Regions from separate parts of the Halomonas sp. OfavH-34-E genome, predicted to be linked through region 3. Evidence: predicted binding sites of a transcription regulator. Region 3 holds the regulator's gene; each other region holds the start of a gene.

Region 1 (7,454 bases), on a different contig from region 3:
GATAGCTGTCCAGGTAGTCCAGGTAAGGCAAGGGCCCGTGCATGATCTTTAGCGCCCGCAGCAGCGGGGTCACCATCAGCCGGGAGACCCGGCCGTTGAGCTTGCCCTCGGCGATACGCGGGTAGTAGCCCTTGCAGAAGGCGTAGTTGAAGCGTGGGTGGGCCACCGGATACATCAGCCGTGCCAGCAGGCCGCGGTCGTAGGTCAGGATATCGCAGTCATGCAGCCCCACCGCGGCGGTGCGCCCGGATGCCTGCACATAGCCCGCACAGAACCACACATTGCGGCCCTTGCCCGGCTGCTGTGGCGCCAGGCCTTCCTCGGCCAGCTGCGCGTCCAGCGCGCTCAGGCGCGGGCCGTCATTCCACAGGATGCGATGGTGCTGGGGCAGGCGCGAAAAGAACTCGCGTGCCCGCAGAAACTGGTCCCGGTCGGCACGATCGAGGCCGATCACGATCTCCGACAGATAGCTCGCCTGGGCCAGCGACTCGACGATGGCGTCCAGCGCCGGTCCTTCCAGCTCCGAGTACAATGACGGCAGGATCAGCCCGAGCGGGCGCTGGCGGCCGAAGCGCTCCAGATCCGCCTCCAGGTCTTCGACCTTGCGCCGGGTCAGGTTGTGAAAGTCGGTGATGATGCCGTTCTGGTGGAAATCGCTCATGCCTCACCCTCCTCGCCCAGCTTGTGATGATCCTTGTCGTCGGCGCCGCCGGCATCGGTGCTGCCGGCCTCAGCGCTGCTGGCAGGCTCCGCCGCGTCCTGCTCTCCCCAGAAGTGCGCAACCCCCTCGGCCCAGCCCCAGGGGCCCAGCGCCTCGCTGCGATACAAGCGCGGCTGGCACGGGGACACGTCGAGGCCATGGCGGGCACGAATCACCACCGCCGCATCGGTGGCCTCGAGCATGGCGACATCGTTGGGGCCATCGCCCAGCGACAGGGTCTCGGGGCGTCGGCCCTTGAGCGCCTCGAAGCGGGCGCACAGCCATTGCACCGCCTGGCCCTTGTCGGTGTCGCCGAGCACGTGCCAGAAGCGCCCGCCCCTCGTCATGCGCAGGCCGTCACTGGCCAGGCCCTCGCGAAAGCGCTGCAGCAGCGCTTCGTCGTCTTCCCACAACAGCGGCTCGCTGCCCTCGCGCAGGCGTGCCAGGCGAGCCTCCTGTTCATCCAGACCGGTGAAGGCCACCACGTCCTCCAGCGCCATCTCGCTCATGGTCAGAAAGCGCGCGGACAGCCGCTCACGCCAGATCGCCACCCGCCGGCGAATCAGCCCGATATCCACCCCGAGGGTGCGGATCACCAGGCCATCCGGGCCCGGCTGTCCCTCACGTCGGGCGTGACACCAGCTGGGGGGCAGCGCAATCACCGCGCCGTTCTCGGCGATAAAGGGGCGATCGGCGAGGCCGAGCTGCTGGCGCAGCCCGAGCAGTTCACTGCGGGTCTTGCTGGTCACCGGGATCGCCGCAACGCCGGCCTCACGCAGGGCATCGAGCCAGGGCTCGGCGGGCTTCCAGCCGTAGTCATGGTGGTCGAGCAGCGAGCCATCCAGGTCGGTGAACAGCAGCCTGGGCCCGTCGAAGGCACCGATTCGGGGAGTCGTGCTGGCGTGCATGGTGGGACCTTCGCATCAAAAGTGTTCACCGAGATACAAAGCAAGGGCTGCGCCATCGCTGAGAAGAGCAACGGGAAAACAAGCAGATGAAGGGAATGTAGACGTCAGCGCAACGAGGCCCCGTCAGGTCCGGGGCGGACGCGGCCGTGCCCGGTGCAGGATAAGGCACCACAATGGTGCATCGACAGCCGACGCCCCGCTGCAAGCACACAGCCCCAGAACGACGACACCCCCGAGAGCGGAGCTCTCGGGGGTGTCTTTGGTGGCCTGAGCGGCGGGTCACCCCGCCGGGCACTCAGCCGTAGACCGGCAGACGGGTGCAGACTTCTTCCACCTTGGCCTTGACCTCGGCCTCGATGGCCTCGGTGGACTCGCCCTTGGCCATGACGTCGAGGATGTCGCAGATCCAGCCAGCCAGATCACCGCACTCGCTCTCGCCGAAACCACGGGTGGTGACCGCCGGGGTGCCGATACGCAGGCCAGAGGTCACGAAGGGGCTCTGCGGATCACCGGGCACGGCGTTCTTGTTGACGGTGATGTGGGCACGACCCAGGGCCGCGTCCGCGTCCTTGCCGGTCAGGCCCTGCTTGATCAGCGACAGCAGGAAGAGGTGATCCTCGGTGCCGCCGGAGACCACGTCGTAGCCACGCTCGATAAATACCTTGGCCATGGTCTGGGCGTTCTTGACCACCTGCTGCTGGTAGGTCTTGAACTCGGGCGCCATGGCCTCCTTGAAGCAGATCGCCTTGGCCGCGATGACGTGCTCGAGCGGGCCGCCCTGGCCACCGGGGAAGACCGCAGACTGCAGCTTCTTCTCGATGTCGGCGTCGTTCTCGGCGGACAGGATCAGGCCACCACGGGGACCGCGCAGGGTCTTATGGGTGGTGGTGGTGACCACATGGGCGTGGGGCAGCGGATTCGGGTAGACACCGGCGGCAACCAGGCCGGCCACGTGGGCCATGTCCACCAGCAGGAAGGCACCCACCTCGTCGGCGATCTCGCGGAAGCGTGCCCAGTCGATGATCTGGGAGTAGGCGGAGAAACCGGCGATGATCATCTTCGGCTGGTGCTCGCGGGCCAGGCGGGCCACCTCGTCGTAGTCGATGCGGCCGGACTCGTCGATGCCGTACTGCACGGCATTGTAGTGCTTGCCGGAGAAGTTCGGGCGGGCGCCGTGGGTCAGGTGACCGCCGGCGTCGAGGCTCATGCCCAGCACGGTGTCACCGGGCTTGACCAGGGCCTGGAAGACCGCGCCGTTGGCCTGGGAGCCTGAGTGCGGCTGGACGTTGGCGTAGCTCGCGCCAAACAGCTCCTTGGCATAGTCGATGGCCAACTGCTCGACCACGTCGACGTACTCGCAGCCACCGTAGTAACGCTTGCCGGGATAGCCTTCCGCGTACTTGTTGGTCAGCTGGCTACCCTGGGCTTCCATCACCCGGGGGCTGGCGTAGTTTTCGGAGGCAATCAGCTCGATGTGAGCCTCCTGACGGGCGACTTCCTTCTGCATCGCATCGAACAGGGCATCATCGAAACCGGCAATCTGCATATCACGGCTGAACATCGGCGGCATAACCTCGCAGCGGGGGATTCAAGGGGCAATCGCGAAAAGCGGGCCGCCATCATAGCGCAGCCCATGACCGCTTTCACATGAAAGACCGTCATGGGCTGCTGCATGATTTCTCATCTTGGCTTCAGTCAGACTGAAGCGTGGCCCACCGGGCGCTCTTTTCCAGGCTCAGCCCGAAACGCCGGCGGGCGCCACGACCCTTCGGCCAAGCCCTAGTCCATCGTGACTTCCATGGACAACGCCTGGGGCAGCCCCAGCGGGTCCTGGGCCAGCTTCTGGAGCTGTCGGCTGGGTGGCAGGCTGAGGTCGATTGACATCTCGCTGGCCTCACCGGCCATCATCTGCACCAGCCCCGTGAGCACCGCGCCGATCTGCGGTCCCATCATGATGCCGAAGCCTTCGGACTGGGTCCTGAGCTGTTCGAGCAGGGCGTCTTCGGACACCCCCTGGGTCGCTGCCACCACCGGTGCGATACGCCCGAACACGCCCAGATCGCTGAGACTGAGCGAGACGTCGCCGCCCTGGGTGTCCAGCTCGGTCCAGTCCTCGAGGCCGGCAAAGTAGGCCGCAGGGTCCTGGCCCTTGGGCAGGTTTACCGGCAGGTCACTGTCGAAGCCGAGGCGGAAGGCATCGGCTGCGGTCATCTCGAAACGGCTGGCCACCTGGCCATTGGCACCGCTGGCCTCCCAGGTACCGTCCATGTCGGCGTCCAGGGTGAGCTGTCCGGAGCCATCGGTCAGCACGTTGCTGACCAGACGTAGCTGGGTGCGCTCGTCCACCGGCGCCAGCTCGATCATCCTGGCCAGATCCACCGTCAGGTTGTCCATGCGCCCGCTGTACTCGCCGTCGTTCATGTCGCCGTCGGCCACCAGATGCTCAAGGCTTGCCACCAGGCGATCGGTGGCGATCTCCAGGTCCTCGAGCTCGAGGGCGTCCACCGTGGGCGCGTCGCTCGCAAGCCCCTTGAGGCCGGTCAGACTGAGTGACGGCAGCGAGAAGGTTCCGGCCCCGAGCTCCTCGAAGTTGTCGCTGGAGCCGCTCATCCCGGTCAGCGTCAGGCTGCCGATGGCATCGGCGCTGACGTCGCTGGCGCCCAGGCTCTGGATCTCGATGCGTCCGGGATAGTCGCCCCAGGGAAGGTCAGCCCCCACCTTGCCCTGGCGCTGATCCATCACCAGTCCTTCCAGGCTAATCCCGGCCAGCGGGTTGTCTTCATCCCAGGGCAGATCACGCAGATCGAGCACAGGCTGGCCGGGCTCCTCGAACACCAGCCGCTCAAGCAGCATGCTGGCGCCCCGGTCGACCAGCTCGATGTCCTCGAGCACCACTTCTTCCGGCGCGTCGTAGTCGCCCTCGACCAGGTAGCGCGCGATGGTCAGGCGTTCGCCGCTGTCGCCGGTCAGGGTCAGGTTCTCGGCACTGGTGGTGCTGCCGAGCAGCTCATCGGATACCTCGCCGATCTCGAGGGTACCTTCACGCTCCAGGGCCGCACGCAGGTCAGCCTCGAGACGTTCGGCGTCGGCCTGGGCGACGCTCGCCCCCAGAGAAAGCAGCGCCACGAAAGGGACGGCGTGGCGGGAAGACAGACGGCACTTCATGAACTTTCACCTCCGGTGTGAAAATAGAACCTGGCAAACGCCAACGATCTTTGCCGATACGGCAGTTGTGTCAGCCTTCACTGTAGCGCCTGAACGAACCCGTCGACAGGCCTTCAGCAGTGTTGACAGGACATCGGTCACTCAATCCAGCGGCAGGCGCGCCGACAACCGCCGACTCACCTCCTCGATCACCGCCAGGCGCGCCCGACGCTTGTCGTTGGCGTCGATCAGCACCCACTCGCCGCCAGGGGCATGAGTTTCCGCGAACATCTCGTCGATGGCCTGCTGGTAGTCGTCCCAGCGCTCGCGGTTGCGCCAATCCTCGTCGGTGAGCTTGTGCCGCTTGTGAGGAGTCTCGGCCCGGGCTTCGAAACGCTCGAGCTGCTCGTCCTTGTCGATGGCCAGGAACAGCTTGACCAGCACGGTGCCGTGCTCGAGCAGGCGCGCCTCGAACTGGCGAATCTCTTCAAAGCCGCGTCGCCAGTCCCGCTCATCGGCGAGGCCTTCGACCCGTTCCACCAGCACCCGGCCATACCAGGAGCGGTCGAAGATCGCCACCCGGCCATCGCGGGGCAGACGATGCCAGAAGCGCCACTGCCACGGGTGCAGGCGCTCCTCCTCGGTGGGCGCAGCGATCTGATGCACACGGTACTGACGTGCATCCATCGCCGAGGTCAGGCGATGGATGCCGCCGCCCTTGCCGGCAGCGTCATGGCCCTCGAACACCACCACCAACGGCACTCCCTGGCGCGCGGCACTGCGCGCCAGCTGGGCCAGCCTGGCCTGGGCGTCGGCCAGGCGCTCGCTGTAGTCGCGCTTCTTGAGTCGGGGGGGCGGGTCGTCATGCTCGAGGGCGTCGAGCCGAGGGGGAGCGATGGCATTCAGTGGGGGAGTCTCGGGGCGCTCGAGGGCCGGGACAGGGCTTGCCATGACCTTCTCGAGGACTTCGGCCACCTGGGGCAGCAGGTCGTTGCCGGGGCTCGCGTCGAGCTCGATCCAGGGACTGTGGCGACAGTGGGTGCGCGCACGCAGGTCGCGGGCAAGCTCATCGAGCAGGCCATGCTGGGCGTGGCGGCGCCACTTTTCGTCGGTGACCTGCCAGCGACTGGCCGGGTCGGCGGCCCAGGCCTCGAGTCGTTGTCGCTGGGTGTCTGCATCGATCTGCAGCCACAGCTTGACCAGGCGAACTCCGTCGGCGGCAAGCTCCGCCTCGAACTGACGCATCTGTTCGATGCGGTCATTGTAGGCGCCCTCACCCAAGGCGCGGGAGGCCCGCGCCAGCACCGCATCGCCGACCCAGCCATGGACGAACACCCCGAGCCGGCCACGCCCTGGAAGACGCCGCCAGAATCGCCACCAGTAAGGTCGTCGGCGCTCCTCGTCGCCGGGCACCAGGGCGTGCACCTCGGTCAACCGGTTCTCCAGCCAGTGGTTGAGCAGGTTGATCAGCTCGCCCTTGCCGGTGGCGGCGTGGCCGGCCACCAGCACTACCACTGCCCGATCCGCTCGCTGGGCCAATTCCAGCTGGGCCGACAGCAGGCGAAACCGCTGACACTCCTCGGCGGACATGGTCTTGCCGGAGGCGCTCTTGCGAGAGGCGTTGCTGGTTGAGCCCCGCTTCTTTCCCTTTGCCACCTTGGTCCTGGTCATCGTCGCTCCTTCATGACGCACTTCCCTGTTCATAAGGCGCTTCGCTTCGCATAAGGCGCATCGCTTTGCATGAGGCGCATCGCTTTGCATGAGGCGCTTCGCGTTTCGTGAGGCGATTCACCCTTTCATGCCATGATTCGCCTTTCAGGCCTCGCCCAGCAGCCCCAGGCTCGCCGCCGGCGCCTGGCGCCGAATGCCCCGGGACAACAGATGCCCTACCAAGCCCAGTACCACAGCGCCGAGCGTCGGGACCAGCAGCCAGACCCAGGGATGCACCCGCGGCGGCAGATCCAGCCACAGCAGATATAACGCGGCCGTGGCGACCTCCGCCAGCAGCGCCGCCATCAGGCCGCTGGCCAGTCCCAGAACGGCAAATTCAGCCCACTGCACCCGCGCGAGCAGACGGGAACCTGCGCCAAAGACGCGCAACAAGCCGCTTTCGTGGGCACGTACCGGCTGACTGGCGATCAACGCGGCGTAGAGCACACTGACCCCGGCCAGCAGCACGAAGGCCAGCACCACTTCCACCGCCCGGGTCACGTGCCCCAGCACCTCACGGACCTGCCCCAGCAGGGCATCCACGTCGAGCAGCGTCACCCCCGGGAAGGCCTGGACCAGGCTCCCCAGTTCGCGCTTCTGCTGCTGCTCCAGATAGAAGGCGGTGATGTAGCTATGGCCGTAGCGTTCCAGCACACCAGGCGGGAAGATCACGTAAAAGTTGGGCTTGAAGCTGTCCCAATCGAGGTCGCGGAGACTGGTGATCTCACCGACCAGGGTGTCGGCGCCGATGGTGAAACTTAAACGATCCCCCAGCGCCAGCCCCAGACGTTCTGCCAGTTCTCGTTCCATGGAGATCGGCGCCGTCTCGGCGACGTCATCGCCTGCGGGCGCCGAGGACGGCTGGGCGTCCACCTCGTCGAGCCAGCCGCCGGCCTCGGCGCGCGAGGCAAACCATTCGCCGGCCACCAGACGATTACCGCTCGGCAGGTCCTCCCGCCAGGTCAGGTTGAGCTCCCGGCGCAGGGCGTTTT
Region 2 (7,454 bases), on a different contig from region 3:
CGGCGCGGCGGTCGACTCGCAGGCGATCGAGCACCACAAGCAGCGGTGGCAGCAGGATCGGAATGAAGGCGATGTGCACCGGCACCAGATTCTGCGACATCAGTGAGGCGACGATGAACAGGCCGAACAGCGACCACTTGACGCCCTTGCGGGTACTTTGCTCGTCGCTGCCGAGGCGCGCCGAGATAGCATCGGCCAGCAGTTCGAGCAGGCCCGAGCGTGACAGCGCCACGGCGAAGGCGCCGATCATCACGTAGGTCAGGCCGACCTGGGCGCCGACCAGCAGGTTGTCATTGAAGGCGCCGATGGCGTCGTTCATCGACAGTCCGGCGTGCAGCGCGCCTAGCATGGCGGCGCTGATCAGGGCGATGGCCACGGGGATACGCAGCAGGCACAGCACGATCATGCTGAGGATCGTCAACACCGCCGCGTTGATGTGGTAGCCGACGGCCAGGGTCGAGGCGTAGATCAGGGCGCACAGAGCAATGGTCGGCAGTGCGCGGGTGCGGGCAAAACGGTTTGCCTTGGGAGAAGGGTCGGTAAGGGCGGTCTCTTGCATGGGGTCTCCGGCTCGTCATGAGCCACGTGTCCAGGGGGCGTGAGAGTGCCGGCGAGCGTGGCGTTACCGCGGAGGGCTGGTCCTCTTCTAGGGGAGGTTGAAGCCTGACGGCCGTTCGCTAGCGGGCGAATGATACCCCAAACCTGGGCCGTGGCCCGCACTGGCCCCGATAGTTGCCTCGATAGCGGTCTCGATGGTCGCCGCCATGGTGGCAAGGGGGGAAAGGAGGAAAGGAAGAAAGCAAAGAAGCGGCTGCGCTGCCTTCCATCAAAAACGCCGCCCCGAAAGGGGCGGCGTGAATCACCAGGACGCGTCGGCGAAAAGCGGGGCGCAGAAACGCTGTCTCTCAAGCCATCGCTCAGGCGGGTACCGCCTGGGCGGCGCCAGAGGAAGCCGGTACTGCAGGCATGGACGGTGGCAGGGTCGCCATCAGCGCGCGCTCCAGGTCCATGGCCTTGCACTTGTAGGCGGTGCAGTTGGCGCAGTGAACGCTGTCGCCGTCGTCTTGACCAACAGGCAGCGTGAAGCGGGAGTGGCCACAGATGGTGCAGCTCAGGTCCAGGGTGACGGTGATCATGCGACTCGCTCTCCCTTGGTGTGCTGCTGCTCGATCAAGGCATCGTGCTCACGTCGCATGGCCATCATCAGGCTGCGAGACTTGTTGAGAAAGCGCAGGCGGTCGGGCGTCTGCTGTTCTTCCCAGGCGCCCAGGGTGGCATGAAACTCACCGCACTCGGTGCAGTTCAGCTCTTCCCAGTCATTGGGCTGAGCCGTTACAGGTCCCGGTGTGCTGGCCAGGTCGTGGCCACAGCGGGTACAGGAAATCGGGTAGTACACGGGTCGCCCTCCTTGGCGCATGACGTGCCGTCGTTCGTTCCGTTGTGGAAGCGAGGCTGCGCATGGCCCTCCTGGCCGAGCCTCAACGGTACGAAAGGTTCTCATCGCCAGGCTTGATATGCAAGTATTGTATAGGTTTTCTGTCGCCGGAAGCGTATCGGCATTTCGCCGTCATTACCGTCTTTCCGAGCAGCGCCCATATCATGACGTCAAAAGATGACGCTTTGATGATCAGAGTGGCGAAAGCTGTCGTAAAACTTTTTCTTGTACATTACTTGTTCTTGATCTAGTTTTTGTACATGAATTGCGTCGTCCTGGTTGAACAGCCCCGACAGAGAGGTTCCCGGGAGGCGTGCAGTGGCGACGCGACATCTCGGAGCAATCACCGCAAGGAGGCGAGAGCATGAAAAAAGCAATGTCTGCCGCAACGTCGTTCCTGCCGAGCTGCGTGCTCGGCGTAGCGCTGCTCGCTGGCGGGGTGGCCGAAGCGGATCAGCAGCAACAGCAGGATCCCTCACGCAATCTGCTCGAAGTCGCCCAGGCCGACGGACGTTTCTCGACATTGCTTGATGCTGTCGAGAAGGCTGGCCTCGACGAGCCGCTACAGGGAGATCAAACCTATACGCTCTTTGCTCCAACGAACGAAGCCTTCGGTACCCTGCAGCCAGGACAGCTCGATGAGTGGATGAGCGACGACAAGGCCTCCCACCGACGTCTGGTCGAGGTCGTTTCCTACCACATGGTGGAAGGAGAAGTGTCACTGGAGGAGTCATACGAGGTGACCACCCTGCAGGGAACCGACATGGCCATCGACGCCCAGGAAGGCTCGGCAAGCGTAGGCAATGCCGCCGTGGTGGAGTCCGACATCAAGGCCAGCAATGGGGTGATCCACGTGGTGGACAGCGTGCTGATTCCTGAATAACCGAGGCTGAGTGAGTGACGCCAGTGCAACATCTGCTGCACTGGACGTCAGAGGCCGGGCACGAGGTCCCCCGGTCACTGTTTCGATAGATCCCTGTCCCGTTTGGCCGCCCGTCGAGGGCGGTTTTTTTGTGTCAGGGCTGTGGATATAGGAAGCGCCGCCCGGCATTGGCAGGCCGCTATTGGCTTATGAGGACTGCTCGGGGTCTCGTTGCCAGTAGCGGCGGGTCAGGCGCACCAGCAGTATCAGGGTGAGGGCGGCGTACAGAGCAGCCATCGCGTCGTCGGCGACGATGCCGAGTCCCCCGCCAATACCTTCGATCTCGCGTACCGGGGACAGCTTGGAGATATCGAACAGGCGAAACAGTAGATAGCCCAGCGGCAGGATGATGCGCCGTCGGTAGCGCGAGAAGGCCAGCACCGCGATGGGCAGGGCCACCCATTCGTCGAGCACGATCTGGGGCAGGTCGCCGCCGCCCAGCCACAGCGAAGCGAAGTGGCAGACGGGAACGGCCAGCACGAGGAGCGTCAGGGTAACGGCCAGGCGCGTGCCGAGCGGCAGCCGGAACAGCCACCAGGCGACCGGCAGTCCGATCAGGGAGCCGACCGTCCCCGGCGCCCAGGGGGAATAGCCCAGGCCGAAGCCGGTGGCAATCCAGATCAACAGGTCCTGCATGGAATCTCTCCTGGAACACGGTGGGCAGGGCAAGGCCGGGCAGAGCCTGCGCAATATAAAGGACAGCGAATCAGCCGGATATCGGCGCTGCCGGGTGATCGCCAGGGCTGGCGGAGGTCGGGCAGGTGGCCGCGACTTCCCCGGCGGGAACAACGTCCACTTCCACCTCGAGGCGCTGGCGCCCACCACCGGTCACCACGCCCTTGAGCGGCGCCACGTCCTCGTAGTCGCGGCCCCAGCCAAGCAACAGGTGTCGTTCGCCGGCGCGCACACCGTTGGTGGGGTCGAAGTCGAGCCAGCCCCAGCCGGGTATTAGCACGGAGAACCAGGCGTGGGAGGCGTCGGCGCCCATCAGTCGAGGCTGTCCTGGAGGCGGTCGAGTCTCGAGATAGCCGCTGACGTAGCGCGCGGCCAGACCCACCGAGCGCAGGGTGGCGATGGCCAGGTGAGCGAAGTCCTGACACACCCCACGGCGATGCTGGAGCACCTGGGACGGTGTCGTCTCCATGTCGCTGAACTCGCTGTCGTAGCGGAATTCCTCATGGATGCGACGGTTCAAGCGCTCCACGCAGTCCACCAGATCGCCACCAGCGGGAAAACAGTCTTCGGCCCAGGCGGCGAGCAGCGGGCGGCGCTCGATATAGGCGGAGTTTTCAAGAAACGGCTGTGCTTCGCGGAAACCTGGCTGGTGGCGGTCTGCCAACAGCTCTCGACACCGCTCCCAGCTAATGATGGCCTGCGGCGGTGTGGCGCGAGGCGAGGTCATGACCTGCGCCTCCAGCGTGACCTCGAGCTGGGTATGGGGGGTGTCGACCGCGAACAGCGCGATATGGTTGCCGAAGGCGTCCTGTCGGCTCTGGCGTAGCGACTCGCCCGGCGAGATCGACAATTGCGCCCAGGCAACCTGCTGGTAGGCCATCTCACGGGGTATCAGGCAGGCCTCGTTCTCGCTGAGTGTCACGATCTCGCTGTAGTGGTAGCGCGTGGTGTGGCGAAGTCGATAGATCATCTGCCGGATCCCGCCGTGCCACCCCTGACAAGGCTGGCCAGACGGCACCGCCTGGCGCCGCTGTCTTGAGCAGGGCAGGACAGCGGTGCGCACGAGCCAGGGAGTGCGGAACGAGAAGAGGCAGGCATGGGAAGCGAGGAGGCTCCTGGGTGTCGGCGAATGTTGCAGAAGGTGACGATATCCCCCCCGAACCGTGGCGACAAGATGTACCCGACTCCTGCCTTTCTCTCAAGCCCGAAAGGTGGGCGTCGTCAGCAGCAGGTGCCATCGACCGGCTTCTGCAAGGGCTGCCGAGGGCTACCGCCCGCGCTTGCCGGGGGGCGCCATGATTGCACCAGATCGGTGCTCGCTGCCCCTTCTTGCTGGTTCGTGGGGCACTTTCGGCAGGAGCAAGTGGTCGCTTTTTGTCCAAATTGCTCAATTGCGCCAGCCCATTCGGCGAGAAGGCTCGGCGCTGCGGCCTATTCTCGGCGGTCTGGTACAGGGCTTGCTATACAGCAAGGAGGGACCCGGTACGGTCGAAGGCGGGGGTGCCATCGTCGTGGTCGGGTCGCCGGATGCCGAAAACAATCGAGGGTGTGCCGATGAGCCATGTGGATTGGCAGCAGTACGACTGCGCAGGGTTCTATGACGAACTGGTGGCGACGCCCGGGATGCCGCGGGAGGCGGCCAAGATGCTGTGTGACGTGCTCGCGGGCTTTGCCCCTGACGAGTTGGAAGAGCGCAAGAACGCAGCAGAGATCGCCATTCGCACCATGGGGATCACCTTCACGGTGTATTCCGAGGGCAGCATGATCGACCGCGCCTGGCCTTTCGACATCGTGCCTCGCATCATCCCCGCCGACGAGTGGCGACGCACCGAGGCAGGCCTCAAGCAGCGGGTCGAGGCGCTCAACCTGTTCATCGACGACCTGTACCACGACCAGAAGGTCGTCAAGGATGGCGTGCTGCCGGCGGCGGTGCTCGAGCAATCCGTCAACTTTCGCCCCCAGTGTGTAGGGATCGATCCGCCCCACGGGGTCTGGGCGCATATCTGCGGCTCCGATCTGGTGCGTGGTGGCGACGGCACCGTCTACGTACTGGAGGACAACCTGCGGATACCGTCCGGGGTGTCCTACATGCTCGAGAATCGCAACGTGACCAAGCGCGTGCTGCCGGAGCTGTTTGCCTCGGGCAAGATTCATCCGGTGGACGACTATGTGCCCCAGCTTTACGACATGCTGGCGGGCATGTCGCCACGCCATTGGGACGATCCCCAGGTGGTGGTGCTGACCCCGGGTATCTACAACTCGGCCTACTACGAGCACGCCTACCTGGCCCAGCAAATGGGTGTGCAACTGGTCCAGGGCCCGGATCTGCTGGTCGATGACGACGACGTGGTCTACATGCGCACCGTCCAGGGGCTGACCCGTGTGGACGTGATCTACCGCCGCGTCGACGACGCCTTCCTCGACCCGGAGGCGTTTCGCAAGGACTCGGTGCTGGGCGTGCCCGGATTGATGCGGGCCTGGCGCAGCGGCAAGGTGGCGCTGGCCAACGCCCCGGGGGCCGGTGTCGCCGATGACAAGGTGGTCTACGCCTTCGTGCCGAAACTGATCAAGTACTACCTGGATCAGGAGGCACTGCTGCCCAATGTGCCGAGCTACCTGTGCATGCTCGAGGAAGACCGCCGCTATGTGCTGGAGCACCTGCATGAACTGGTGGTAAAGCCCGCCAACGAGTCCGGCGGCTACGGCATGCTGATGGGCCCCCAGGCCTCCCAGGCCGAGCGTGATGCCTTCGCCAGGCTGATCCAGGAGAACCCACGCAACTACATGGCCCAGCCCATGTTGAACCTGTCCACCACCCCCACGCTGTTCGATGGCCGGCCCGAGCCGCGCCACGTCGATTTGCGTCCCTTCATCCTGTCGGGCCAGGACGGCGCCTACGTCACCACCGGTGGCTTGACCCGTGTGGCCCTGGTCAAGGGCTCGCTGGTGGTCAACTCGTCCCAAGGGGGCGGCAGCAAGGACACCTGGATCGTCGAGATGGGGGAGGACTGAGACCATGCTGATGCTTTCCAGAGTCGCCGAAAACCTGTACTGGATGGCCCGCTACATCGAGCGTGCCGAAGATACCGCCCGGCTGATCAACGTCTCCAGTCACCTGATGCTGGACATGCCCTACCGCCAACCGCTGGGATGGGCGGCGATGGTCGATATCACCGGGGGCGCCGAGGTGTTCGAGACCCTCTACGACGAGCCCAACGATCGCAACGTGGTGCAGTTCCTGTGTGCCGACCGACGCTACTCCGGCTCGATCCTGTCCGCCCTTGCCCAGGCCCGCGAGAATCTGCGCACCACGCGGGACGTGGTACCGCGGGAGGTCTGGGAAGAAATCAACCAGCTCTACATGACCGCCAGTGCCCACGCCGATGCGGGCCTCGGCCCGGGACGCCGAGAGCGCTTTCTGAAGCTGGTGATTCGTGGCTGTCAGACGTTGATCGGGTTGATCGAGGGCACCCTCAGCTACGGTGGGTCACGGACCTTCATGATGCTCGGGCGCCAGCTCGAACGGGCCGACATGATCACCCGCATCATCGATGTGCGCTCGGCCAACCTGCTGCAGCGTGACAGCGACGAGATTCGTCCGTTCGAGCACCTGCAGTGGATGAGCGTGCTCAAGTCATTGACGGCCTACCAGATGTATCGACAGCACGTGCGCTGTCGGGTCAGGGCCACCGACGTGCTGCGTTTCCTGGTGCAGGACTCCCTGTTCCCGCGTTCGGTGTCGCGCAGTCTCAAGGACAGCATTCGCGCGCTGCGCTCGCTGCCTCGCCACGAACGCGCCCTGGCAACGGCAACGCTGGTGCTGGCCGATGTGGCCGAGGCCGACGTCCGTGCCCTGGTGCGCTCCCCCGAGGCCCTGCACGACTTTATCGACGTGCTGCAGCAGGGCTTTGCCGAGCTGCATACGGCGATCGCCCGCACCTACTTCCCGACCCTCGATGACCTGGGCGATGGCGAGCTACTGGCGGCCAGCGACCAGGCGTGAAGCCAGGCGGGCCAGGTATCCCATGGCCCGCCTGCCCTGAGCCACTGCTGAACCTAGCCAAGCCGGATCTCGCCAAGCCGGATATTGCCAAGCATTGCGGCCCCTCTGGAAAGAGGGCCGCATGGTGGTGCTAGGTGGGAAGACGGGCGGCTTACTGCTGTCGTCGCGCCGCCAGCACCATATCGTGGATATAGCAAAGCTTGCAGGCGATGGTCGGGGTGATCACCTCCGGCACCAGGTCGAGCAGCCCCATCTCGCGGTTCATCTCGTTGAAGCCGAGACTCAGGCGGCGAAAGGTGGTCAACATCGCTTCGAGGTCCTCGTCGAAGCCGGTGGGGGTGATGCCGAAGTGTCCGGCGGTATCGAGGATGGCGACCATGTCCAGGTAGAAGCCGAAGGTTTCGGCGAAGTCCTCCCAG
Region 3 (7,454 bases):
ACGCCGGGGTCGAGCGCGAGGCCTGCCCACTGGACCTGGCCCCGACCTCTTCGACCACCGCAGCGCTGGCGCTGGGCGACGCCCTGGCGGTGGCGCTGCTCGAGACCCGCGGCTTCACCGCCGAGGATTTCGCCCTGTCCCACCCGGGCGGCAGCCTGGGCAAGCGACTGCTGTTGACCGTGGCCGACCTGATGCATACCGGCGACCGGCTGCCCTCGGTACCGTCGGGCTCGCCGCTGCGCGACGCCCTGCTCGAGATCACCCGTCAGGGACTCGGCTTTACCTGCGTGGTGTCCCCCGACGGCACCCTGGCCGGGGTCTATACCGACGGCGACCTGCGCCGTACCCTGGATCGCCATCAGGACTTCAGCTCGCTTACCGTGGATGACGTGATGACTACCCCCGGGCGACGCATCGGCCCCGCCACCCTGGCGGCGGAAGCGGTCAAGCTGATGGAGGAAGGCCGGATCACCGCCCTGGCGGTGGTCGATGACGAGCAGCGCCCAGTCGGTGCACTGCATATGCACGACCTGCTGGCCGCCGGTGTCATCTGAGCCTCATTTATCCCTTTACAAGGAACGCCGTCATGTCTCACGAGCTTCTCGCCTCCCTCGCGCCGGAACTGGTGGAGCGCCTGCGCCACATCAAGCTGCTGGCGCTGGACGTGGACGGCGTACTGACCGATGGTCGACTGTACTTCCACGCCGACGGCTCCGAGTTGAAGGCGTTCAACACCCTGGATGGCCACGGCCTCAAGCTGGCCAAGCGCGCCGGCATCCAGGTGGCCCTGATCACCGGGCGCAGCTCCCCCATGGTCACCCAGAGAGCCAGAGCACTCGGCATCGAGCACGTACAGCAAGGGGTCGAGCGCAAGCTGCCCGCCCTTGAATCGCTGTGCGATTCGCTGGGCCTGACCCTCGACCAGGTCGCCTACTGCGGCGATGACCTGCCGGATCTGCCCTGCATCCATCGCAGTGCGGTCGGCATCACCGTGCCAGGCGCCCCCTGCTACCTTCGTCAGCACGCCGACTGGGTCACCCAGGTTGCCGGCGGACATGGCGCGGTGCGCGAGATCACCGACACCCTGCTGATGGCCCAGGGCCGCCTCGACGATATCATCGACAGCTACCTGAGCAACGGACCGCTGACATGAAACTGAGCGCACTGCGTCCAGGCTTTCGCTTCTGGCTGGTCATCCTGCTGCTGGTACTCGGTGGCGGCCTGACGTTGCTCGACCCCCGCGAGAGCAACGTCCCCGACCTGGTACCCAATGACAAGGCCGGCGAGCCCGACTACTACCTGGTGGATGCCCGCCTGACCCGCTTCGATGCCCAGGGCACCCCCCATCAGCGCATCGATACGCCACGCCTTGTGCACACACCGCTCGACGACGTCACCCGGGTGGACCAGCCGGACCTTGCGCTGATCGACGACAGCGGCCGAGAGTGGATCGCCGACGCCGACAACGGTGAACTGGGTCCGGACGGCAACCCCCTGACCCTGTCGGGCGACGCCCATCTCGAGGCCCCCGCGGAGCGTTGGCAGCTTGATACCGAGGTATTGGTCTACGACAGCGACAGTGGCCATGTCTGGAGCGAAACGCCAGCCGTCCTACGCCAACCCCCTCAACAGATGCAAGGGGAGCGCTTCGACGCCTGGATCCATGACAATACCGCTCGCCTGACCGACAATGTCACCGGTCATCATCCGCCAGAGCCTCAATAAGGAGCCCCTTCCATGATGCGTCCAAGTCCCGCCCTCCTGCTTGCCCTGGCCCTTGGCCTGGCCGCCGGCGCCACCGGCAGCAGTGTCCTGGCGCTGGAAAGTGATCGCAGCGCACCGATTCAGGTGGAGGCCGACCAGCTGGATCTCGATGATCGCGCCGGTACCGCGGTCTATACCGGCGACGTGCGCATTGTGCAAGGCAGCATGATCCTCACCGGCGAACGCGTCGAGATCCAGCGCAACGACCAGGGACAACTGTCACTGGCGACCGCGACCGGCTCCCGCGCCTACCTCGAGCAGAAGCCATCCCCGGAAGAACCGGTGGTCAAGGGCTGGGGCCGCAAGGTGATCTACCACGTGGCCGAACGCCGCATGGAGCTGATCGACCAGGCTGAGCTGCACAAGGCCAATGACACCTTCGACGGTGCCTATCTGGAGTACTTCCTCGATCGCCGCGTGGTCCAGGCCCGCTCCAGCGCCCAGGGCGTCCAGGGCGAGCAGCGCATTCGCATGACCCTCGAGCCGGAAAGCCAAGGAAACTGATGAAGACTCTCCACGCTCGCCATCTGGCCAAGAGCTACAAGAAGCGTCGCGTCGTCCAGGACATCAGCCTGTCGATCGAGCAGGGCAGCATCGTCGGTCTGCTGGGCCCCAACGGGGCCGGCAAGACCACCTCCTTCTACATGATCGTCGGCCTGGTCAGAGCCGACGCCGGCAGCATCAGCATCGATGATCGGGACCTGAGCCGCGCGGCCATGCACCAGCGCGCGCTGGCCGGTATCGGCTACCTGCCTCAGGAGGCTTCGATCTTTCGCAAGCTGTCGGTGGCCGACAACATCATGGCGATCCTCGAGACCCGCAAGGACCTCGACCGCGAGGGCCGAGAAGCACGTCTCGAGCAACTCCTCGAGGATTTCCACGTCAGCCATATTCGTGACAACCCCGGCATGAGCCTGTCCGGCGGGGAGCGGCGCCGGGTCGAGATCGCTCGCGCCCTGGCCACCGAGCCGGCCTTTATCCTGCTCGATGAACCCTTCGCCGGGGTCGACCCGATCTCGGTGGGCGAGATCAAGTCCATCATTCGTCAACTCAAGGCCCGCGATATCGGCGTCCTGATCACCGATCACAACGTGCGCGAGACCCTCGATATCTGCGATCGTGCCTACATCGTCGGCGACGGACAGATCATCGCCGAGGGCAGCGCCGAGTCCATCCTCGCCAACCAGCGCGTCAAGGAGGTCTACCTGGGCGAGAACTTCCGCCTCTAGACCGCAGGGCCGCCCGACAGCCGCAGTCGCAGTCGCAGTCGCATCAAGCGGCCGCAACACTTGCCAGCATCAGCATCCAACCGCCGGCCCTGAAAGGGTCGGCCTCACCTTGCACACAGGGCCTCCCTCGAAAGAAGCACCTCCCCCCTACCAAGTTGTTCCACATCGACCTTTACACTCCCTCCCACAGGTCAAAAAACACCAACTTGGCAAGATGCTTGCATGTCTGATGACTCGTCGTTAGGGTAAAGCCTTTCGACAACACTGGTGGATCCCGACCCATGGCCCTCAAGGCGTCACTGCAGCTGCGCATTGGTACCCAGCTGACCATGACCCCGCAACTGCAACAGGCGATCGGCCTGCTGCAGCTTTCGACCCTGGACCTGCGCCAGGAGGTCCAGCAGGCGCTGGAGGCCAACCCCATGCTCGAACTCGAGGACGAGTTCGGCGAACAGCAGACCAGGGAAGCCGTGGAAGATGACTGGGCGGATCAGATTCCCTCGGAACTCAGTGTGGACAGCGACTGGTCCGACACCTACCAGGACCTGGGCACCACCCCCGCCGGCAGTGGCGAGGCGCCGGATTTCGAGCGCCAGGCAAGCTCCCAGTCACTGCACAGCCACCTGAGCTGGCAACTGGCGATGCTCGACGTCAGCGACCAGGAGCGCCTGATCGCCGAGAGCCTGCTCGACGCGGTCAACGCCGACGGCTATCTCGAGCAGACACTGGATGACATTGCCCAGGGGCTCGAGCAAGACGGTCGTCGCCCCCCTCCCCTCGCGGAGGTGGAGGCGGTGCTGGTTCGGCTGCAACAGTTCGAACCGACCGGAGTGTTCGCCCGCGACCTGCGCGAGTGTCTGATGCTGCAACTGGATAGCCTGCCTCGCGATACCGTCCTGCTGCCCCAGGCCGGACGACTGGTAAGACAGTTTCTCGAGGCGCTGGCCAGCGGCGACCGACGTCTGCTGAAGCGCCGACTAGGACTCGATGACGACCAACTCGACAGCGTCATCGAGCTGATCCGGAGCCTCGACCCACGTCCCGGCAGCCAGTTCGGTGACAGCGATAACGACTACGTCATACCCGACCTGGTGGTACGCCACACCGAAGAGGGCTGGCGCGTTGAACTCAACCCGGATGCAATGCCCCGACTGCGCATCCAGCCCGACTACGCTGCGCTGATTCGGCGCGCGGACAAGAGCCAGGACAACCAGTTCCTCAAGGACCACCTGCAGGAGGCGCGCTGGCTGATCAAAAGTCTGTCCAGCCGCAACGACACCTTGCTGAAGGTCGGCCGGGAAATCATGGTGCGTCAGATCGACTTCCTCGAGCAGGGAGAAGCGGCCATGAAACCGTTGGTGCTGGCCGATATCGCAGACAAGGTGGAGATGCACGAGTCCACCATCTCCCGCGTGACCACCCAGAAGTTCGTGCACACGCCTCGCGGCGTGTTCGAGTTGAAGTATTTTTTCTCGAGCCAGGTCGGCCAGGATGGCGACGCCCATTCCAGTACCGCCATCCGCGCCATGATCAAATCGTTGATTCAAAAGGAACCTGCCCGCAAACCTCTGTCGGACAGCAAACTGGTGGAATTGCTGGCGGAAGACGGCGTCAATGTCGCCAGACGCACCGTGGCAAAGTACCGGGAAGCCATGAATATTCCGTCTTCCAGCGAGCGCAAGCGACTGCGCTGAGGCCTTGCGCTGCGGCGTCGCTAGCCTAGTTATCGGGAAAGCGCAAGCACTTGAAATTTCGCATGACATCTGCGTCTTTCTGCGTAGCGTCGAGGGGGTTTGCAGGATCGGAAAAAGGGTTACAATCAAGCCACCACCCGAAAGAGCAAGGAGCCTGTCATGCAAGTCAACATCACCGGCCACCACGTCGAATTGACCGATCCCCTGCGTGACTACGTACAAGAGAAGCTCACCCGTGTGGAGCGCCACTACGACAACATCACCAACGTCCAGGTGACCCTCTCGGTGGAAAAGGAACGCCAGCTGGCCGCCTGCACCCTTCACGCCGCCGGTGCCGACCTGCATGCCGAAGCGCAGGACGGCGACATGTATGCTGCTATCGACGCCCTTGCCGACAAGCTGGACCGCCAGCTGGTCAAGCACAAGGAAAAATCCCAAGCCCGCGCCCAAGGCGCCGGAATTCGCTGACTCTCATGACATTGGAAGCCATTCTCCCTCCCGAGCGCACATTGTTCGATGTCCCGGGAGGCAGCAAGAAGAGGGTGCTGGAGTTTTTCAGCACCTTCATTGCGCAGAACACCCCGAGCCTGGACAGCCAGGAGGTCTTCAGTCGGCTGATCGGACGTGAGCGCCTGGGCAGTACCGGCATAGGCAATGGCGTCGCCATTCCCCATGCCCGCAACCCCCACTGCAAGGCGCCCATCTCCGGCTTCCTCAAACTCGCGGAACCTGTCGACTTCGATGCCATCGATGGTGAGCCCGTCGATCTGGTGTTCGTGCTGCTGGTGCCGGAAGAGGCCGACGACGCCCATCTTGCCCTGCTCGGCCAGGTCGCTGGCGTCATGAACGACGCCGACACACGTCACCGTCTGCGCCACGCCAGCTCCCAGCGCGAGCTTCACGAGCGCCTGCAGGAAGCCATCCGCCAACAGGCGCCAGGGGACGACACTCCCTCCTGATCGCGGCCTTGCCTAGGCCATCAGCAATGGACGCCTGCCCAAGGAGACAGGACATGCAGCTCGTGATCATCAGTGGTCGCTCCGGCTCGGGAAAGTCCGTGGCCCTTCAGGCCCTGGAGGACCTGGGGTTCTACGCCATCGACAACCTTCCCGCGACCTTGCTGGGCGCCTTGGTGGACGAGCTGGAAAACGGTCATTCCCGCCGTATCGCCGTCAGCGTCGACGCCCGCAACCTGCCTGAGGCGCTGGAACGCTTCCCCGCCCAGCTGGCGTCCCTCAAGCAGAGTCCGATCGACTGCCAGGTGGTCTACCTGACCAGTGATGCGCGAATTCTGCTCGAGCGTTATTCCCACACGCGGCGCCGTCACCCCCTGACCCGTGATAGCGACATGACCCTGGCGGAAGCCATCGAGTCCGAACAGAAGGCCCTTTCGGGCATTCGAGACCTGGCCGATCTGGTCATCGACAGCTCTCGCCTGTCGGTACACGAACTGCGTTCGCGCATCGCCGAACAGGTCGCCGACCACCGCAGCGGCCAGTTGAGCCTGACCGTGGAGTCCTTCGGCTTCAAGCGTGGCGTGCCGCCGGATGCAGACATCGTGTTCGATGCCCGCTGTCTGCCCAACCCCTACTGGGAACCATCGCTGCGTGATGCCAATGGCTGCGATCCCAGCGTCATCGACTTCCTCGAACGCTATCAGGACGTCGCCGACATGAAACGCGACATTCTCGCCTGGGTGCGCACCTGGCTACCGCGCTATCAGCAAAGCCAGCGCAGCTACCTCACCGTGGCGGTGGGCTGCACCGGAGGACAGCATCGTTCGGTCTACCTGGCCGAGGGAATCGCCTCGGCCCTGGCCGACCAGCATCCCCGCGTCCGTCTACGCCACCGCGAACTCGGCCAGCAACGCCGACTGGACAGCGGAGGACTCTAGGCGTGGCCCGACGCACCCTGACCCTGACCAATCGTCGTGGCCTGCATGCACGCGCCGCGACACGCCTGGTCACCTGCTGCCAACCCTTTGACGCCACCGTCACCGTCCACCATGGCAGCCGCTCGGGTGACGCCGCCAACATCATGTCGCTGCTGATGCTGGCCGCCCCCTGCGGTACGGAGCTGACCCTGGAGGCCGAAGGCAAGGACGCGGACGCGGTGCTGGACGCTCTGGAGGCACTGTTCGACGCACGCTTCGACGAAGACGCCTGACGTCTTCCCTCTCCTTGTTTTGACCGCCACCCCCTGCCTGCCAAGGACGCCATGCAACTGATCCAGACCGGCAAGTACACCGAGGTCCACTACGATCCGGACCAGGACGCCTTCATCAAGACCTTCACGCCCAAGACCAGCGATCGCTGGCGCTACCGCCTGGGCATCCGGCGCTACCCCGGCCACAACTTTCGCTATGTCGCCGGCCGACTGGAGCGACTGGGTATCGCCACACCGAAAATCCTGTCGGCAGAGCGCTATCGCCTGGTCACCGCCAACGTGCACGGCATCGCGCTTAAAAAGCTGGTCCTCGACTCTCCGGAACTGCAGAACCGCTACCTGGACATTCTCGAAGCCTTGTACCGTGACCGTATCCACTGTCGTGGCCTGCACACAGAGAACTTCCTGGTCGTCGACGGAGAGGTGATCGCCATCGATCTGGATGCCTACAAGGCGCCGCGGGTCTTCACCTATCCGCGCCGAGAGTTCATCGACTGTCTGAGTCGCTCGCTGAAAAACGACGAGGCGTTCCTGTTCGAGCGCTTTCTCGAACGTGTCGACGCCCAGCATCCCTGAGCCCAGCATCCCTTAGAAAGCACCG
Region 4 (7,454 bases), on a different contig from region 3:
CTCGCACTAGGACAGCAGCAAACGCCATCGGTTCGACCGCTGACGTCGCCGGGCAGTGAAAGCGCCAGGGCCGCGCTGTTGTGTGATACACCGAGCGCGCGGTGGCTTATCTGTCGGTGCGCACCAGCCACAGTGAACGATAGGGGGCCAGGGTGTCGACGGGCCGCCAGGCGCCTCCTTCCAGCAGGTCCTGCCAGCCGGACTGGTCGAGGCCGTCCAGTACCAGTGGCTGAGGCCGATCGGTGACGTTGTGAATGGCCAACAGTCGACGGCCATCGTCCAGGGGGCCGCGCTGTATCGCCAGCAGTTCCGGTGGTGTGGGGATGACCGTCTGGGCCGCATCGGGGTGGAAGCAGGGTTCCCTGCGACGGATCTCGAGGCGTCGGGTGAGGGCGAAGAACACCTCGCGGGTCGGCGTGTGACGGCTGTCCAGCAGAGGTTCCAGCTCCTGGCGGTCCCAGCGCTTGCGATTGATCGAACGCAGGCGCCCGCTGCGTTCGACCCCGTCGTGGTCGTTCTGGGTGGCGGTCAGGCAGTGCAGGTAGACGCCGGGGATACCCTTCAGCACCAGCATCAGGTGCTGGCTCAACAGGAAGCGCTCGACCTGCCACGGGTCGGGGCCGCGCCGGGTGCCGCTCATGGCGTCGAACCAGGTGATATTGAGCTCGTAGGGGCTGTCGCTGCCGTCGGCCTGCCGGCGCATGCTGACGAAGCCACCGAAGCGCTGCATCAAGGAGACCAGGGCGTCGATCTCGTGGCCTTCCAGCCAGCCTTCCAGCGGGCGCACGCCAATGCCATCGTGGCTGGCGGTGAAGTTCAGATAGCTGCAGCCGGCGGGGAGCTCGGGCAGGCTGTCGAGCCAGCGCGCCAGGGTGCCGGCCTCGCCACTGGTCAAGGTGTGCAGCAACAGAGGTGGCAGCGGAAACTGGTAGACCAGATGGGCCTCGTCGGGCGGCGTGTCCTGTCGCTCAAGGCCGAAGTAGCTGATGTTCTCGGCGTGGGGCACATTGGTCTCGGTGATGATCAGGGTGCCGGGGGCGACGTGGTCGACCACCGCCCGCAACAGCCGCACCACCGCGTGGGTCTCGGGAAGGTGGATACAGCGGGTGCCGGGGCGTTTCCACAGGAAGGCGACGGCGTCCAGACGGACGATGCGGGCGCCCTGCTGCAGGTAGAACAGCAGGATGCCGACGAATTCGATCAAGACGTCGGGGTTGGCGAAGTTGAGGTCGATCTGGTCCTCGGAGAAGGTCGCCCACAGGTGGCGAACGCCACGGCGGGTGCTGACGGGGACCAGCAGCGGTGAGCTGCGCGGACGCACCACCTCGCTGAGATCGGTATCGGGGTCCATCTCGATGAAGTAGTCGCGCCCGGGCAGGTTGCCGCCGAGATAGTCGGCGAACCACAGCGATTCCCGCGAGACATGGTTGAGCACCAGGTCCACCATCAGATCATGGTGGCTGGCCAGGCGCCGGATATCGCGCCAGTCGCCCAGTTTCGGGTCGACCTCGCGATAGTGGATCACCGAGAAGCCGTCGTCGCTGCTCCAGGGGAAGAAGGGCAGCACATGGACACCGCTGAAGACGGTCTTCAGGCGCTTGCTCAGGAACTCATCGAGTACCGCCAGGGGGGGCTTGTCGGCATCCAGCAGCGAGTCGCCATAGACGATCAGCCACTGGTCCTGCTCGCTCCACAGCGTCTGGCGTGCACCATGACGGTGCCTCAACCCGGCCCCCTGCGCTTCGATCAGGCGCAGCAGACGGCGCAGGACCTCTTCGCTGCGTGCACCATAGAGAGGCGCGAGCAGCTCTGCGGCACGCTGGCGAAAGTCGTCGGGTTCCAGGGGGGAGAGGTGGCTTGCCATGGTGTCCTCCGCAGGCGTGGGGGCGCCTTGCCCCGTGAGCGCTCGCCATTTCATTGACGGCTAGAAAGAAAGTATCAAGCACAGGGCGTGCCAACTCAGCTGAAATCGCGGATGACCTGGGCCATTGCGCTGGGCGGGGCAGGCCTCAGCCGTTACACTATGGCGACATATTTTTCCTGCCGGACTGTCCGCTATGCATTGCCCCTTCTGTGGCGCCCAAGAGACCCGAGTGACTGACTCCCGGCTGGTCGCCGAAGGTGATCAGGTGCGCCGACGGCGGCAGTGTGCTGGCTGCGGTGAGCGCTTCACCACCTACGAGACCGCTGAACTTATCATGCCACGGATCATCAAGGCCGATGGCTCGCGGGAGGTGTTCGACGAGATCAAGCTGCGGGCCGGCATGCTGCGGGCGCTGGAAAAACGCCCCGTCAGCGCCGAGTCGATCGAGGCGGCGGTGGAACGTATCCGCCAGAACCTGCGCGCACGGGGCGAGCGCGAGGTCCAGGCGCGGGTGGTCGGTGAAGAGGTGATGAATGCCCTGAAGCGCCTCGATCAGGTGGCCTATATCCGCTTTGCTTCAGTCTATCGACGGTTTCAGGATATCGACGAATTTCGCGCCGAGATCGACCGCCTGGCCCAGGAGCCGAGTTTCTCGCCCGACACCGGGGAGAGCACATGAATCCGACGGACATCACGGCAGGCCAGGATGAAGCCTGGATGGCCAGGGCATTGAAGCTGGCCGAACGCGGTCGCTACACCACCATGCCCAATCCGAGGGTCGGTTGCGTACTGGTCAAGCACGGCAAGCATCTGGCCGACGGCTACCATCAGCGCGCCGGGGAGCCCCACGCCGAGGTCCATGCACTCGAGGCTGCCGGTGAGCACGCCCGAGGCGCCACCGCTTACGTGACGCTGGAACCCTGCTCTCACCAGGGGCGCACAGGGCCTTGCTGCGATGCCTTGATCAAGGCCGGTGTCGCCAGGGTGGTGGTAGCCATGCAGGATCCCAATCCTCAGGTGGCGGGACGCGGTATCGCACGCCTGCGTGACGCCGGGGTCGAGGTAAGGCTCGGTTGCCTCGAGGCGGACGCCCAGGTATTGAACGCCGGCTTCGTGTCGCGCATGACCCGGGGGCGTCCACGGGTCAGCCTCAAGCTCGCCATGAGCCTCGACGGCCGTACCGCCATGGCCTCCGGCGAGTCCCAGTGGATCACCGGTGCCGAGGCTCGGCGTGACGTCCAGCGGCTGCGGGCTCAGAGCTGCGCCATCCTCACCGGGGTGGATTCGATCATCTTCGACAACTCGCGGCTGACGGTGCGTGCCGATCAGCTCGGGCTCGATGACGCCGAAGTCATCGCCCGACGCCAGCCGCTTAGGGTCGTGGTGGACTCGCGCCTGCGCATGCCGCTGGCCGCGGCCTGCCTGAGCGAGCCAGGGGAGACGCTGGTGGTCTGCGTCGAGGGCAGCGAATCCCCTCGCAGAGACGCGCTGATGCGCTCCGGCGCGCGGGTGCTGGAGATGCCTGCAGGCGACGACGGCCGCGTCGATCTTGGCGCGCTGCTCAAGTGGCTCGGTGACGAGGGCGGCTGCAACGAGCTGTTGGTGGAGACCGGCGCGACCCTGGCAGGTGCCTTGATGGATGCCTGTCTGGTGGACGAGTTGCGTCTTTACATGGCGCCGACCCTGCTCGGCTCCGACGCGCGCGGGCTGATGGCGTTGTCGGGCATCGAACGCATGGCCGAGCAGCGGCCTCTGGAAATTCTCGATATCCGTGCCCTCGGCAAGGACTGGCGTATTCTGGCGCGCCCGGCGCTGGCCGCCTGCGCCGAGCACTGACCCGACGAAAGTCACCGGGGCCCGGGATCGTAGTAGCGGGGCTTCATATAAGCGGCGCCCGACGCGGAGTCGCAGTGGCCGATCTTGATATAAGCGGCGCCCGACGCCCTGTCTGGTCTTTGTCTTTGACTGGCGCCCGACGCCGCGCCACGGTACCCTGACGCGGTTTCTGGCCGCCGTCGCGAGTGGCCATTTTAGATCCAGGGAGCATACATGTCGCAGTCTTCCAGCGGGGGCCTGGCCCCTATTGCCGAACTCGTCGAGGATATCCGCCAGGGCCGTATGGTGATCCTGATGGACGACGAGGATCGGGAAAACGAAGGTGACATCATCATGGCCGCCGAGAAGGTCGAGGCCTGGCACATCAACTTCATGGCGGTTCACGCCCGTGGTCTGATCTGCATGCCGATGACCCGGGAGCGCTGCGAACAGCTCAAGCTGCCGCTGATGGTGCAGGACAATGGCTCCGGTTTCGGTACCAAGTTCACCCTGTCCATCGAGGCCGCCGAAGGCGTCAGCACCGGCATCTCCGCTGCTGACCGCGCACGCACGGTGCAGGCCGCCAGCGCGCGCAATGCCAAGGCAGAAGACATCGTCCAGCCCGGCCACATCTTTCCGCTGATGGCCGAGCCCGGCGGCGTGCTCAGGCGCGCCGGCCACACCGAGGCGGCCTGCGATCTGGCCGCCCTGGCCGGTTGTGATCCCAGCGGTGTGATCTGCGAGATCATGAACGACGATGGCAGCATGGCCCGACGTCCTGAGCTCGAGCGCTTCGCCGAGACCCACGGGATCAAGATGGGCACCATCGCCGACCTGATCCACTACCGGATCCACAACGAGCAGACGGTAGAAGAGGTCGAGCGACTGCCGGTGACCACCGCCTACGGTGAGCTGACCGCCCACGTCTTTCTCGACCGCACCCACAAGGTGCACCACCTGGCGCTGGTGAAGGGCTCGCCGAGTCCGGACAGCGTGACCACGGTGCGGGTGCATCTGGCCAACGAGATGCGTGACCTGATGTGCCTGGTCAAGGGCGAGGACGCCTCCTGGCGCGCCCACCAGGCGCTGGAAGAGGTGGCGCGGGCCGAGCAGGGTGTCTTCGTGCTGCTCGATGACATGCGTCCGCATCAGGACCTCAACGATATGCTGCAGGTGTTCCTGGAGCGCCGCCGCACCGCTCGCGGCAGCGAGTCCGACGGCGCCGGCAACTACCTGACCATCGGAACCGGCTCCCAGATCCTGCGCGAGCTCGGTGTCGGCAGGATGCGTCTGCTGAGCTCACCGTGGAAGTTCTCCGCGCTGTCGGGTTTTGATCTCGAGGTGGTGGACATCGTCTCGCCAGCTGATATCAGCGGTTGATTCACGCCGGGCGAGGCAGTAATGCTGGCGTCCGGTGTTTCGGTTTTTACCAGGGGACAGGCCCTTTGACAGGGTCACCCCGACTACCGGCCCCAGGCCGGTACATTCAGGAAGATTCAAGATGCAACCTATTTCCCAAGTCGAAGGCAGCTTCGTCGACGTCCAGGGCCGCTACGTGATCGTCGTGGGCCGCTTCAATCACCATGTGGTAGATAGCCTGGTCGAGGGCGCGGTGGACAGCCTGGTGCGCCACGGGGTGGACATGGAGATGATCGACATCGTCCACGTCCCGGGCGCCTGGGAACTGCCGCTGGCGGTCAAGCGTGTGCTCGCGGTGGCGCGTCCCGACGCCGTGGTCGCGCTCGGCGCGGTCATTCGCGGCGGTACCCCGCACTTCGAGCACGTGGCCGGCGAGTGCAATTCCGCGCTGTCGCGGCTGCAGCTGGAGTTCGATACCCCGGTGGCCAACGGTGTGCTGACGGTCAACTCCATCGAGCAGGCCATCGAGCGGGCCGGCACCAAGGCCGGTAACAAGGGCGTCGAAGCCGCCATGGCTGCCATGGAGATGGTGTCGCTGCTGCGTCATTTTGGTGACGATGCCGAGGAGACCCCCGCATGAGCCGCGAACAGCGTGCGCCCAGCAAGGCCCAGCAGTCTCGCCGTGCGGCTCGCGAGCTGGCGGTGCAGGGACTTTATCAGTGGCAGATGACGGACAAGTCCATCACCGCGGTCGAGGCCGAATTTCGCAGCCAGGTGCCCGATGACGACCTGGAGGTGCACGAGAACTGGCTCAAGGTCATGGAAATTGCCGATCTGGCGCTGTTCCATGAGCTGCTGCATAACGTTGCACGCTACCGCAAGGAGCTCGACGCCTCGATCTCGCCGCTGCTGGACCGCCGCCTCGAGGACATCGATCCGATCGAGCTGGCGATCCTGCGCCTTGGGGCCTATGAGCTGTCCAAGCGTCTGGAGGTCCCTTATCGGGCGGTGATCAACGAAGGGGTCGAGCTGGCCAAGTCCTTTGGCGCCACCGATGGCCACAAGTACATCAACAGCATTCTCGACAAGCTGGCCATCAAGCTCAGAAGCGCCGAGGTCAGTGCCCGTCGCCGCTGAAGGTCGCGCCTGATGTACGGAGAATTCGAACTCATCGAGCGCTGGCTGGCGCCCACGACGGGCGAGCCCGGCAAGGCCTCCGGCGTCTCGCTCGGGGTGGGTGACGATGCCTGCCTGATGCGCCCTGCGCCAGGGCACGAACTGGTGGTCAGCGTCGACACCTCGGTGGAAGGCCAGCATTTTCCCGAAGACGCACCGCCGCAGGCGCTGGGGCATCGCGCCCTGGCGGTGAGCCTGAGTGATCTGGCCGCCATGGGCGCGCAGCCGCGCTGGTGTCTGATGGCGCTGACGTTGCCCGAGGTGGAAGAGCAGTGGGTGGCAAAGTTTGCCCAGGGCTTCCATGCTGTGTGCGACGAGGCGGACATGACCCTGGTCGGGGGCGACGTCACCCGGGGCCAACGCGCCGTCAGCGTCACCGTGATGGGTGAGGTACCCACGGGCGAGGCGCTGCGTCGCGACGGCGCCCGCGCCGGCGACGTGCTGGCGGTCACCGGTGCGCTGGGTGGCGGCGCCGGGGGGCTGGCGGCCTGGTACGAGGGTCAGCGAGATCTTGAGTCACCGCTGCTTGCCCGCTACCTGTTGCCCCAGGCGCGCTGGCAGGCAGGTCTGGCGCTGCGGGGACTGGCCAGCGCGGCCATCGACGTCTCCGACGGCTTGCTTGCCGACCTTGGTCACCTGCTGAAAGCCAGCGGTGTCGGGGCGCGTCTTGACGCCGAAGCGCTGCCTCTGGCCGAAGGGCTCGTAGAGGCCCTCGGCACCGAGGCGGCCCGAGAGGCCGCCCTGACCGGCGGCGACGACTACGAGCTGGTCGTGGCGCTGCCGTCGGCGGCGTTCGATCGGGCCCGCCTGGCACTGGCAGAACTGGGGCTCGCCTTCGTTGCCATCGGCCAGGTCACCGCGTCGCCGGGGATACAAGGGGTGAATGCCTCTTCGCTGCCGGGGTGGCAACATTTCCACGGAGGGACATCGTGAACAAAGCACCGGCTAGCGTGTGGCGTCGACCGACCCATTTTCTTGCCTTCGGGCTGGGCAGCGGGGCGGCGCCCTTTGCCCCGGGGACCTTCGGGACCCTGGCGGCCATTCCCTTCTACTGGCTGTTGTCCGAGCTGACCCTGGGCTGGTACCTGGTGATGATCGCCATCACCTTCGTCTGGGGTGTCTGGCTGTGCGACAAGACGTCCCGGGACCTCGGCGTGCACGACCACTCCGGTATCGTCTGGGACGAGTTTGTCGGCTACTGGCTGACCATGGCGGCGGTGCCCTTTTCGTGGGAAGCGGC

The links. Region 3 encodes sigma-54, which starts transcription at its own class of promoters, with help from an activator protein. Its sites were predicted from a motif close to TGGCACNNNNNTTGCTNT; they were not measured.
Region 1: a site for sigma-54 is predicted at 1,646-1,663, ahead of NH448_RS17285 (HAD-IIB family hydrolase). Genes of this name have one in related genera too.
Region 2: a site for sigma-54 is predicted at 4,479-4,496, ahead of NH448_RS02475 (circularly permuted type 2 ATP-grasp protein). Genes of this name have one in related genera too.
Region 4: a site for sigma-54 is predicted at 1,940-1,957, ahead of NH448_RS17300 (sugar phosphorylase). Genes of this name have one in related genera too.

The regions. Positions count from the first base shown of each region.
Region 1 is NZ_JAMXRY010000044.1:889-8,342, reverse strand. It holds gene NH448_RS17290 (glycosyl transferase) at 1-661, opposite strand, end outside; gene NH448_RS17285 (HAD-IIB family hydrolase) at 658-1,608, opposite strand; gene glyA (serine hydroxymethyltransferase) at 1,904-3,169, opposite strand; gene NH448_RS17275 (hypothetical protein) at 3,388-4,773, opposite strand; gene NH448_RS17270 (polyphosphate:AMP phosphotransferase) at 4,915-6,423, opposite strand; partial or broken gene NH448_RS17265 (FtsX-like permease family protein) at 6,568-7,454, opposite strand, start outside.
Region 2 is NZ_JAMXRY010000003.1:116,490-123,943, forward strand. It holds gene NH448_RS02445 (Na+/H+ antiporter NhaC family protein) at 1-436, opposite strand, end outside; gene NH448_RS02450 (hypothetical protein) at 918-1,136, opposite strand; gene NH448_RS02455 (hypothetical protein) at 1,133-1,396, opposite strand; gene NH448_RS02460 (fasciclin domain-containing protein) at 1,800-2,318, shown strand; gene NH448_RS02465 (phosphatidylglycerophosphatase A) at 2,505-2,993, opposite strand; gene NH448_RS02470 (transglutaminase family protein) at 3,064-4,002, opposite strand; gene NH448_RS02475 (circularly permuted type 2 ATP-grasp protein) at 4,587-6,044, shown strand; gene NH448_RS02480 (alpha-E domain-containing protein) at 6,049-7,035, shown strand; gene NH448_RS02485 (putative zinc-binding metallopeptidase) at 7,187-7,454, opposite strand, start outside.
Region 3 is NZ_JAMXRY010000001.1:85,317-92,770, forward strand. It holds gene NH448_RS00410 (KpsF/GutQ family sugar-phosphate isomerase) at 1-554, shown strand, start outside; gene NH448_RS00415 (HAD hydrolase family protein) at 587-1,153, shown strand; gene lptC (LPS export ABC transporter periplasmic protein LptC) at 1,150-1,725, shown strand; gene lptA (lipopolysaccharide transport periplasmic protein LptA) at 1,738-2,268, shown strand; gene lptB (LPS export ABC transporter ATP-binding protein) at 2,268-2,993, shown strand; gene NH448_RS00435 (RNA polymerase factor sigma-54) at 3,275-4,687, shown strand; gene raiA (ribosome-associated translation inhibitor RaiA) at 4,847-5,155, shown strand; gene ptsN (PTS IIA-like nitrogen regulatory protein PtsN) at 5,161-5,646, shown strand; gene rapZ (RNase adapter RapZ) at 5,700-6,581, shown strand; gene NH448_RS00455 (HPr family phosphocarrier protein) at 6,584-6,853, shown strand; gene NH448_RS00460 (hypothetical protein) at 6,905-7,429, shown strand.
Region 4 is NZ_JAMXRY010000044.1:9,942-17,395, forward strand. It holds gene NH448_RS17300 (sugar phosphorylase) at 107-1,864, opposite strand; gene nrdR (transcriptional regulator NrdR) at 2,058-2,543, shown strand; gene ribD (bifunctional diaminohydroxyphosphoribosylaminopyrimidine deaminase/5-amino-6-(5-phosphoribosylamino)uracil reductase RibD) at 2,540-3,700, shown strand; gene ribBA (bifunctional 3,4-dihydroxy-2-butanone-4-phosphate synthase/GTP cyclohydrolase II) at 3,914-5,059, shown strand; gene ribE (6,7-dimethyl-8-ribityllumazine synthase) at 5,181-5,678, shown strand; gene nusB (transcription antitermination factor NusB) at 5,675-6,175, shown strand; gene thiL (thiamine-phosphate kinase) at 6,188-7,147, shown strand; gene NH448_RS17335 (phosphatidylglycerophosphatase A) at 7,144-7,454, shown strand, end outside.